Regions from separate parts of the Streptomyces sp. NPDC004435 genome, predicted to be linked through region 1. Evidence: predicted binding sites of a transcription regulator. Region 1 holds the regulator's gene; the other holds the start of a gene.

Region 1 (4,320 bases):
CGAAGGACCTGGGCACGGGCAAGGAGCAGAAGATGACCGTCACCGGCGGCTCCTCGCTGCCGAAGGACGAGGTCGACCGGATGCGCCAGGAGGCCGAGCAGTACGCGGACGAGGACCACCGCCGCCGCGAGGCCGCCGAGTCCCGCAACCAGGGCGAGCAGCTCGTCTACCAGACCGAGAAGTTCCTCAAGGACAACGAGGACAAGGTCCCGGGCGACGTGAAGTCCGAGGTCGAGGCCGCTCTCGTCGAGCTGAAGGAGAAGCTCAAGGGCGAGGACGCCGCCGAGATCCGCACCGCCACCGAGAAGGTCGCCGCCGTCTCGCAGAAGCTCGGCCAGGCGATGTACGCGGACGCCCAGGCCGCCCAGGCCGGCGCCCCCGCCGGTGAGGCCAAGGCCGACGACGACGTGGTCGACGCCGAGATCGTCGACGACGAGCCCAAGAAGGACGGTCAGGCGTGAGCGAGGAGACCCCGGGCTTCGAGGAGAAGCCCGACGTCCCCTCCGGCGACGCCGCCGCCGAGGCCGCCGAGTCCACCGAGGACACGGCGGCCCCGGCCGGGGACGCGAACAGCACGCCGGCGGCCGACGCCGGCCTCACCGCCGCCCTGGACCAGGCCCGCGCCTCGCTCTCCGAGCGCACCGCGGACCTCCAGCGGCTCCAGGCCGAGTACCAGAACTACCGGCGACGGGTCGAGCGGGACCGGGTCACGGTCAAGGAGATCGCCGTGGCGAGCCTCCTGTCCGACCTGCTCCCGGTCCTCGACGACGTCGGCCGGGCCCGGGACCACGGCGAGCTCCTCGGCGGCTTCAAGTCGGTCGCCGAATCGCTGGAGACCGTCGTCGCCAAGATGGGGCTCCAGCAGTTCGGCAAGGAGGGCGAGCCCTTCGACCCGACGATCCACGAGGCCCTGATGCACTCGTACGCGCCGGACGTCACCGAGACGACCTGCGTCGCGATCCTGCAGCCGGGGTACCGGATCGGGGAGCGGACCATCCGGCCCGCCCGCGTGGCCGTCGCCGAGCCCCAGCCCGGGGCGCAGGGCAAGGCCGAGGAGTCGGACGACTCCTCGGAGCAGGACAGCGAGTAACAGCCGTACCCGCGCGCGGGAGGAGGGACGTCGATGAGCACGAAGGACTTCGTCGAGAAGGACTACTACAAGGTCCTCGGCGTCCCCAAGGACGCCACCGAGGCCGAGATCAAGAAGGCCTACCGGAAGCTCGCCCGGGAGAACCATCCGGACGCCAACAAGGGCGACACCAAGGCGGAGGAGCGCTTCAAGGAGATCTCCGAGGCGAACGACGTCCTCGGTGACCCCAAGAAGCGCAAGGAGTACGACGAGGCGCGCGCCCTCTTCGGGAACGGCGGCCTCAGGGCCGGCGGTCCCGGGGGCGGCGGCTCGTTCAACTTCGACCTGGGGGACCTCTTCGGCGGCGGTGCACAGGGCGGCGCCGGCGGCTTCGCCGGCGGCGGCGGGGGCGGAATCGGGGACGTCTTCGGCGGTCTGTTCAACCGCGGCGGCGGTACGGGTGCCCGCACCCAGCCCCGCCGCGGACAGGACATCGAGTCCGAGGTGACGCTCAGCTTCACCGAGGCCATCGAGGGCGCCACGGTGCCGCTGCGCATGTCCAGCCAGCAGCCGTGCACGGCCTGTTCGGGCACCGGCGACACGAACGGCACCCCCCGGGTGTGCCCGACCTGCGTCGGCACCGGCCAGGTCTCGCGCGGCAGCGGCGGCGGCTTCTCGCTGACCGACCCGTGCGTGGACTGCAAGGGCCGCGGCCTGATCGCCGAGAACCCCTGCGAGATCTGCAAGGGCTCCGGCCGGGCCAAGTCCTCGCGGACCATGCAGGTCCGCATCCCGGCGGGCGTCTCCGACGGCCAGAAGATCCGGCTGCGCGGCAAGGGCGCCCCGGGCGAGCGCGGCGGGCCCCACGGCGACCTGTTCGTCGTCGTGCACGTCGACGCCCACCCGGTCTTCGGCCGCAAGGACGACAACCTCACCATCACCGTGCCGGTCTCCTACCCGGAGGCGGCGCTCGGCGGTGACATCAAGGTGCCGACCCTCGGCGGTCCCGCGGTCACCCTCAAGCTGCCCGCCGGCACGCCGAACGGCCGGACCATGCGCGCCCGCGGCAAGGGCGCGGTCCGCAAGGACGGCACCCGCGGCGACCTGCTGGTGACGGTGGAGGTCGCGGTGCCCAGGGAGCTGGACGACAAGGCCCGCGAGGCCCTGGAGCAGTACCGGACGGCGACCGCCGACGCGGACCCCAGGGCGGAGCTGTTCCAGGCGGCGAAGGGAGCGTGACGCGGTGGACGGACGCAGACGCAATCCGTACGAACTGACCGACGAGACCCCGGTGTACGTCATCTCGGTGGCGGCCCAGCTGTCGGGGCTGCATCCGCAGACCCTGCGCCAGTACGACCGCCTGGGTCTCGTCTCACCGGACCGTACGGCCGGCCGCGGCCGCCGCTACTCGGCCCGCGACATCGAACTGCTCCGCCAGGTGCAGCAGTTGTCGCAGGACGAGGGCATCAATCTGGCCGGGATCAAGCGCATCATCGAGCTGGAGAACCAGGTCGCGGCGCTCCAGGCCCGGATCGCCGAGCTCTCGACCGCCGTCGAGGGCGCGGCCGCCGCGATGCGGCAGCGCGAGGCCCAGGTGCACGCCTCCTACCGGCGCGATCTGGTCCCGTACACCGACGTGCAGCAGGCGAGCGCGCTGGTGGTCTGGCGCCCGGCGCCGAAGCGCGGCGAATAGCGCACAGGAGCGAGGGCCCCTCCCCGGACGGGGAGGGGCCCTCGCTCCGTGTTCAGATCAGCTCGCCGATGATGTCCCCGAGCGTCTCCCACCAGGGCGAGGCGCCGGTGCCGAACGCGGCGGCCAGCGCGGTGCCGACGGCGAGGTCGAGCGGGGTGGGCTCGACGCCCTCCTCCCACTCGTCGATCACCCGCCCGTCACCGCTGGAGCTCATCAGGCCGAGCGGCTTCCCGTCCCGGCTGAGCCGGCTCTCCCCGTACGAGCAGGGCACGAGCCGGTACCGCCGGCCACCGGCGCGGACGTCCACCCGGTACGAGCGCCGCAGCAGCCGGCCCCGGGCCGGGCGGATCGACGCCGGGGCGCCGTCGACGGTGAGCGTCAGCAGGCCGGCCTTCCGGGTGCCGATCGGCGTGTGCTCGTCGGCCGGTGTCCCGGCCGCCCGGACGAGCTCCACGACGGGCAGCCCGTCGCCGGAGACCGTCAGGGTGCCGGCGGGGCCGTCGAGTGTGATGTGTGCGTGCACGGTGGTCAGTTGTCCCGTTCGAGAATGCCGGACCGGGCGATCAGGTAGCCGAGCTGCGCCCGGCTCCCGCTCCCCAGCGTGGCCGCGAGCTTGGCGATGTGCGCCCGGCAGGTCCGCACGTTCATCCCGAGGCGGCGGGCGATGGCCTCGTCGACGTGGCCCTCGACGAGGAGCTTGGCGATGGAGAGCTGGATGCCGGTGACTCCTTCCACGGAGAGGGTGTAGGGGACCTCGGCCTCCCAGGGGACGCCGTAGAGCCAGAACTGGTCGAAGACGCCGACGAGATAGCGGACGAGCCCTTCGTGGCGGAGCTCCAGGGCGACCCGGCGGTCGGTCCTGGCGGGCACGAAGGCGACCTTGCGGTCCACGACGATCAGCCGGTCGATGATCTCTTCCAGCGTGCGGACCTCCAGGCCGTAGGGGCCGATCCGCTCGACGTACCCCATGGTGGCGGAGTGGTGCCGCGCGGTGTGCTGGTAGAGGGTGCGCATCCGGATGCCGCGCTCCAGCAGGGGTTCCACCCGGCGCAGTCCGTCCTGGACGACCTCGGGCTTGCGGCCGCTGCCGGGCTGGATGGTGAGGAGTTCCTCGCTGCACTCGTCCAGGACGCGGTCGAGGGTGTCGTTGATGGCGTCGAGCCCCTCCAGGACGGTGATGGCCTGGACGGCGGAGGGGTCGGGAGTGCTGATCGACATGAACGGCTCGAACGCGTCGGCCAACGACAGTGCCCGCTGCCGCTGTTGCTGGATCTCCTGCTCGATGGGGTGGACCAGCTTGTTCAGCGCGACCGACGGGGGCACCGGGCGGAGCCAGCGCACATCGTCGGGATCCGTGCGGACGAGGGCCAGTTCGATCAGGCACGGATCGCCGGCGAGGTCCTCGCGGGCTATTCGGCCTGCGCGGAGAGCGGCGGCGTACCGGGCTTTTCCGGCATCGCACGGCTCCCCCGGGGGATGGTCGGTGGCCATTTCCTCCCGCATTGACACCATGTGAACCCCCCTCAGGGTCTTGAATTACAGGAACATGATGCCTGGC
Region 2 (4,320 bases), on a different contig from region 1:
GTGAGGGAGAGGCGTACGACTCCGGTGTGACGGATTCGCCCGCGCGCGTGCGCGAGGCCCCCGGTGCGCACGCGCGCGTACCGGGGGCCTCGTCGTCCTCGGGGTCAGGCGGCGGCCACGACCGGGACCTCCGCGGGGGCCAGGGCGATCTCCAGGACCTGACGGACGTCGGTCACCGGGTGGACCTCCAGCTTCTCCAGGACCTCGGCCGGGACGTCGTCCAGATCGGCCTCGTTCCGCTTGGGGATGACCACGGTGGTGATCCCGGCCCGGTGCGCGGCGAGCAGCTTCTGCTTCACACCGCCGATGGGCAGGACCCGGCCGGTGAGGGAGACCTCGCCGGTCATGGCCACGTCGGTGCGGACGAGCCGGCCGCTCAGCAGCGAGGCCAGCGCGGTCGTCATGGTGATGCCCGCGCTCGGGCCGTCCTTCGGGACCGCGCCCGCCGGGAAGTGGATGTGCACGCCCCGGTCCTTCAGTCCGGTCACGGGCAGCTCCAGCTCCGCGCCGTGCGAGCGCAGGAAGGAGAGAGCGATCTGCGCGGACTCCTTCATCACGTCGCCCAGCTGGCCGGTGAGGGTCAGCCCGGCGGCGCCGGTCTCCGGGTCGGCGAGGGACGCCTCCACGAAGAGGACGTCGCCGCCCGCGCCGGTCACCGCGAGGCCGGTCGCCACGCCGGGGACCGCCGTACGCCGCTCGGCCGGGTCCTGGGCGGACTCGGGCACGTGGTGCGGGCGCCCGATGAGGGCCCTCAGGTCCGCGGGCGTGACCGTGAACGGCAGCTCACGGTCGCCCAGTTCGTGCTGGGCCGCGACCTTCCGGAGCAGCCGGGCGATGGCCCGCTCCAGGGTGCGGACCCCGGCCTCCCGGGTGTACTCGCCCGCCAGCTTCCGCAGCGAGGTCTCCTCCAGGGCGACCTCACCGGGCTCCAGGCCGGCCCGCTCCAGCTGCCGGGGCAGCAGGTGGTCGCGGGCGATGACGACCTTCTCGTCCTCGGTGTAGCCGTCGAGACGGACCAGTTCCATGCGGTCGAGCAGTGCCTCGGGGATGGCTTCGAGGACGTTGGCCGTGGCGAGGAACACCACGTCGCTGAGGTCGAGTTCGACCTCAAGGTAGTGGTCGCGGAAGGTGTGGTTCTGCGCCGGGTCGAGGACTTCGAGGAGGGCGGCGGCGGGGTCGCCCCGGAAGTCGGAGCCGACCTTGTCGATCTCGTCGAGGAGCACGACCGGGTTCATGGACCCCGCCTCCTTGACCGCGCGGACGATCCGGCCGGGCAGGGCGCCCACGTACGTCCGCCGGTGCCCGCGGATCTCGGCCTCGTCGCGTACGCCGCCGAGGGCGACGCGCACGAACTTCCGGCCCATGGCGTGGGCGACGGACTCCGCGATCGAGGTCTTGCCGACGCCGGGCGGGCCGACGAGCGCGAGCACGGCGCCGCCGCGCCGCCCGCCGACGACGCCGAGCCCGCGCTCGGAGCGGCGCTTGCGGACCGCCAGGTACTCGGTGATGCGCTCCTTCACGTCCTCCAGGCCGGCGTGCTCGGCGTCCAGGACGGCCTTGGCGCCCTGGATGTCGTAGCGGTCCTCGGTCCGCTCGCTCCACGGCAGTTCGAGGACGGTGTCGAGCCAGGTCCGGATCCAGGAGCCCTCGGGCGACTGGTCGCTTGACCGCTCCAGCTTGTCGACCTCCTTGAGGGCGGCCTCGCGGACGGCCTCGGGGAGGTCGGCGGCCTCCACGCGGGCGCGGTAGTCGTCGGACTCCTCGCCGTCCTTCTCCCCGTTCAGCTCGCGCAGTTCCTTGCGGACCGCTTCGAGCTGGCGGCGGAGCAGGAACTCGCGCTGCTGCTTGTCGACGCCCTCCTGGACGTCCTTGGCGATGGTCTCGGCGACGTCCTGCTCGGCGAGGTGCTCGCGGAGCTGGGCGGTGGCGAGCCTGAGGCGGGCGACCGGGTCGGCGGTCTCCAGGAGGGCGACCTTCTGCTCGACGGTGAGGAAGGGCGAGTACCCGGAGTTGTCGGCGAGCGCGCCGACGCCGTCGATCTGCTGGACACGGTCCACGACCTGCCAGGCGCCGCGCTTCTTCAGCCAGCTGGTGGCGAGGGCCTTGTACGCCGTGACCAGCTCGGTCACGGCGCCCGGCAGGGGCTCGGGGACGGTCTCCTCGACCACGCTCCCCTCGACCCACAGCGCCGCGCCGGGCCCGGTCGTCCCGGCCCCGATCCGCACGCGTCCGATGCCCCGGATCAGCGCGCCGGGATCCCCGTCCGCGAGTCGCCCGACCTGCTCGACGATCCCGAGCACACCGGTGCCGGCGTACGTCCCGTCCACCCGCGGCACCAGCAGCACCCGCGGCTTCCCGCCGGCCCCGCGACCGGCGGCCTGGGCCGCCTCCACGGCGGCTCGCACCTCGTTGTCCGACAGATCCAGCGGCACGACCATCCCGGGCAGCACGACCTCGTCGTCGAGCGGCAGCACAGGCAGAGTGAGCGGCACGGTCGCCTTGGACTCAGAAGCCATGATCTCCCCTTCGGCAGTCAAGTTGAGCTATGCCGACTCAATGCATCTGCGCCGCTGGATGTTCCCCGGGGCGTGTTCGCTCTGAGCGATCACCCGGGTGCGGGGTGGCGACTGCGGGATTCCGGCTGCGCGGGGGCACGGGGGCGGGCATGCTTCGGCGCATGGAGACGGGTGCGGTACGGCGGGTCGGGCGCGGACCGGTGTGGGGCGCGGTGCCGGCGGTGGTGGCGGTGCTGGTCGTCGCGGTGAGCGGGTGCGCGGACGCCGACGCTCCCGGCCCGTCCGCCGGGTCGGGGAGCGGCAGCGCGGCGAGCTCCGGGATCACGCCCGGGCCCGGCGCCTCTTCGTCCGCTGTCTCCCCGCCCGTCGCCTCCTCGCCCGCCGCCTCCTCGACCGGCGCCTCCTCGCCCGCCGCCTCCTCGTCCGGCGCCCCGGGTACACCCGCCGCCTCGGGCACCGGTGCGCCCCCCGCCTCGACCGCGGGTACGCCCTCCGCCACCGCGGCGGAGGCGGATCCGGCCGAGCCCCGGGCCGGGGCGGTGCTCGTGGAGGTCGTCGTGAACGGCGGGTTCGCGGGGGTGACCAATCAGCTCGTGGTGCACGAGGACGGGAGCTGGACCGTCCGGTCGAAGGACCGGGAGACGCGCTCGGGGCGGATGGGCGCCGCGGCGCTGGCCCGGCTGCGCGCGGCTCTGGAGGACCCCGCCTACGCGCGCGTGCCCGGGCGGCCGAGCGGGCCGCCGATCGCCGACGGGTTCCAGTACTTCGTGACGTACGACCACCGGCTCGTCGTCGCGGGCGACGGCGAGCGGCCCGCCGCCCTCCAGCGTGTCTTCGACGCCCTTCCCGAGGGCGGCCCCCCGACCTCTCCCTGACCTCCTCCACACGGCCGTCCGCGTTTCCGTGAACCGCGCGGGGCCCGCCGCGCGATAGAGAGGGCGTGAGACTGTCACGCCCCGAGGGGGACGATCCGGCCGACGACGCCGCGCTGCTGCGCGCCGTGGCCCGCGGCGACACCGAGGCGCTGGCGCTGCTCCACGACCGGCACGCGGGATGGCTGTACGCCCGGCTGGCCCGCCGCTGCCCGGACGAGGAGACGGTGCGGGAGGTCCTCCAGGACACCTTCCTCACCGTCTGGCGCTCCGCCGGCGGCCACCGGGGGCGGGGAGAGGCGGGCGGCTGGCTGTGGGTGATCGCCGCCCGCCGCCTGGTCGACGCGCAGCGCGCCCGCGCCCGTACCGCCCGCGCCGAGCCCGCCGGGGCCGTACCGCCCGAACCGCTCCCGGCCGCCCCGTCCGCCGAGGACCGGGTCCTCGCGGGCCTGGAGTACGGGGACGTGGGCGCCGCTCTCGACCGGATCTCGCCCGAGCTGGCCGAGGTGCTGCGGGCGACCGTCGTCGACGGGCTCACGACCCGCGAGGCCGCCCGGCTGCTCGGCATACCCGAGGGCACCGTGAAGACCCGCGCCCAGCGCGCCCGCCGCGAGCTGCGCGCCGCCCTCGGGAACCTCCCGCAGGGCCCGCACCCCCTGGGAGGCCCCGCGTGACGACCCCTCCTGCCCCCTGGCACGTCCCCGCCGACCTGGCGCTCCGGTACGCCGAGGGCTCCGCGCCGGAGCCCGACGCCTGGTCCCTGGAGAAGCACGTCGAGTCCTGCGGGCCCTGCGCGGCCCGCGTCTCCGCCGCCGTCCGCGCGACCAGCCCCGCGGGCCCGGCTCTGGCGGCCCTCCGCGCCGACCTCCTCCACACGGTGGGGCACCGGGAAGCGGCGACCACCGCCGCCCCCTCCCCCGCACGGGAGAACC

Evidence for each region. The regulator HspR, encoded in region 1, represses chaperone genes until heat shock. The targets are predictions, from matches to a motif close to TTGAGNNNNNNNNNCTCAA.
Region 2: the regulator HspR is predicted to act here: its motif matches at 2,539-2,557, upstream of lon (endopeptidase La).

What each region holds. Positions count from the first base shown of each region.
Region 1 is NZ_JBIAMB010000002.1:66,329-70,648, reverse strand. Features, by position in the region: gene dnaK (molecular chaperone DnaK) at 1-461, shown strand, start outside; gene grpE (nucleotide exchange factor GrpE) at 458-1,090, shown strand; gene dnaJ (molecular chaperone DnaJ) at 1,124-2,308, shown strand; gene ACFYT9_RS03490 (heat shock protein transcriptional repressor HspR) at 2,313-2,762, shown strand; gene ACFYT9_RS03485 (hypothetical protein) at 2,815-3,285, opposite strand; gene ACFYT9_RS03480 (helix-turn-helix transcriptional regulator) at 3,291-4,253, opposite strand.
Region 2 is NZ_JBIAMB010000017.1:152,865-157,184, reverse strand. Features, by position in the region: gene ACFYT9_RS28165 (glutamate--cysteine ligase) at 1-4, shown strand, start outside; gene lon (endopeptidase La) at 105-2,516, opposite strand; gene ACFYT9_RS28155 (hypothetical protein) at 2,678-3,391, shown strand; gene ACFYT9_RS28150 (RNA polymerase sigma factor) at 3,457-4,062, shown strand; gene ACFYT9_RS28145 (zf-HC2 domain-containing protein) at 4,059-4,320, shown strand, end outside.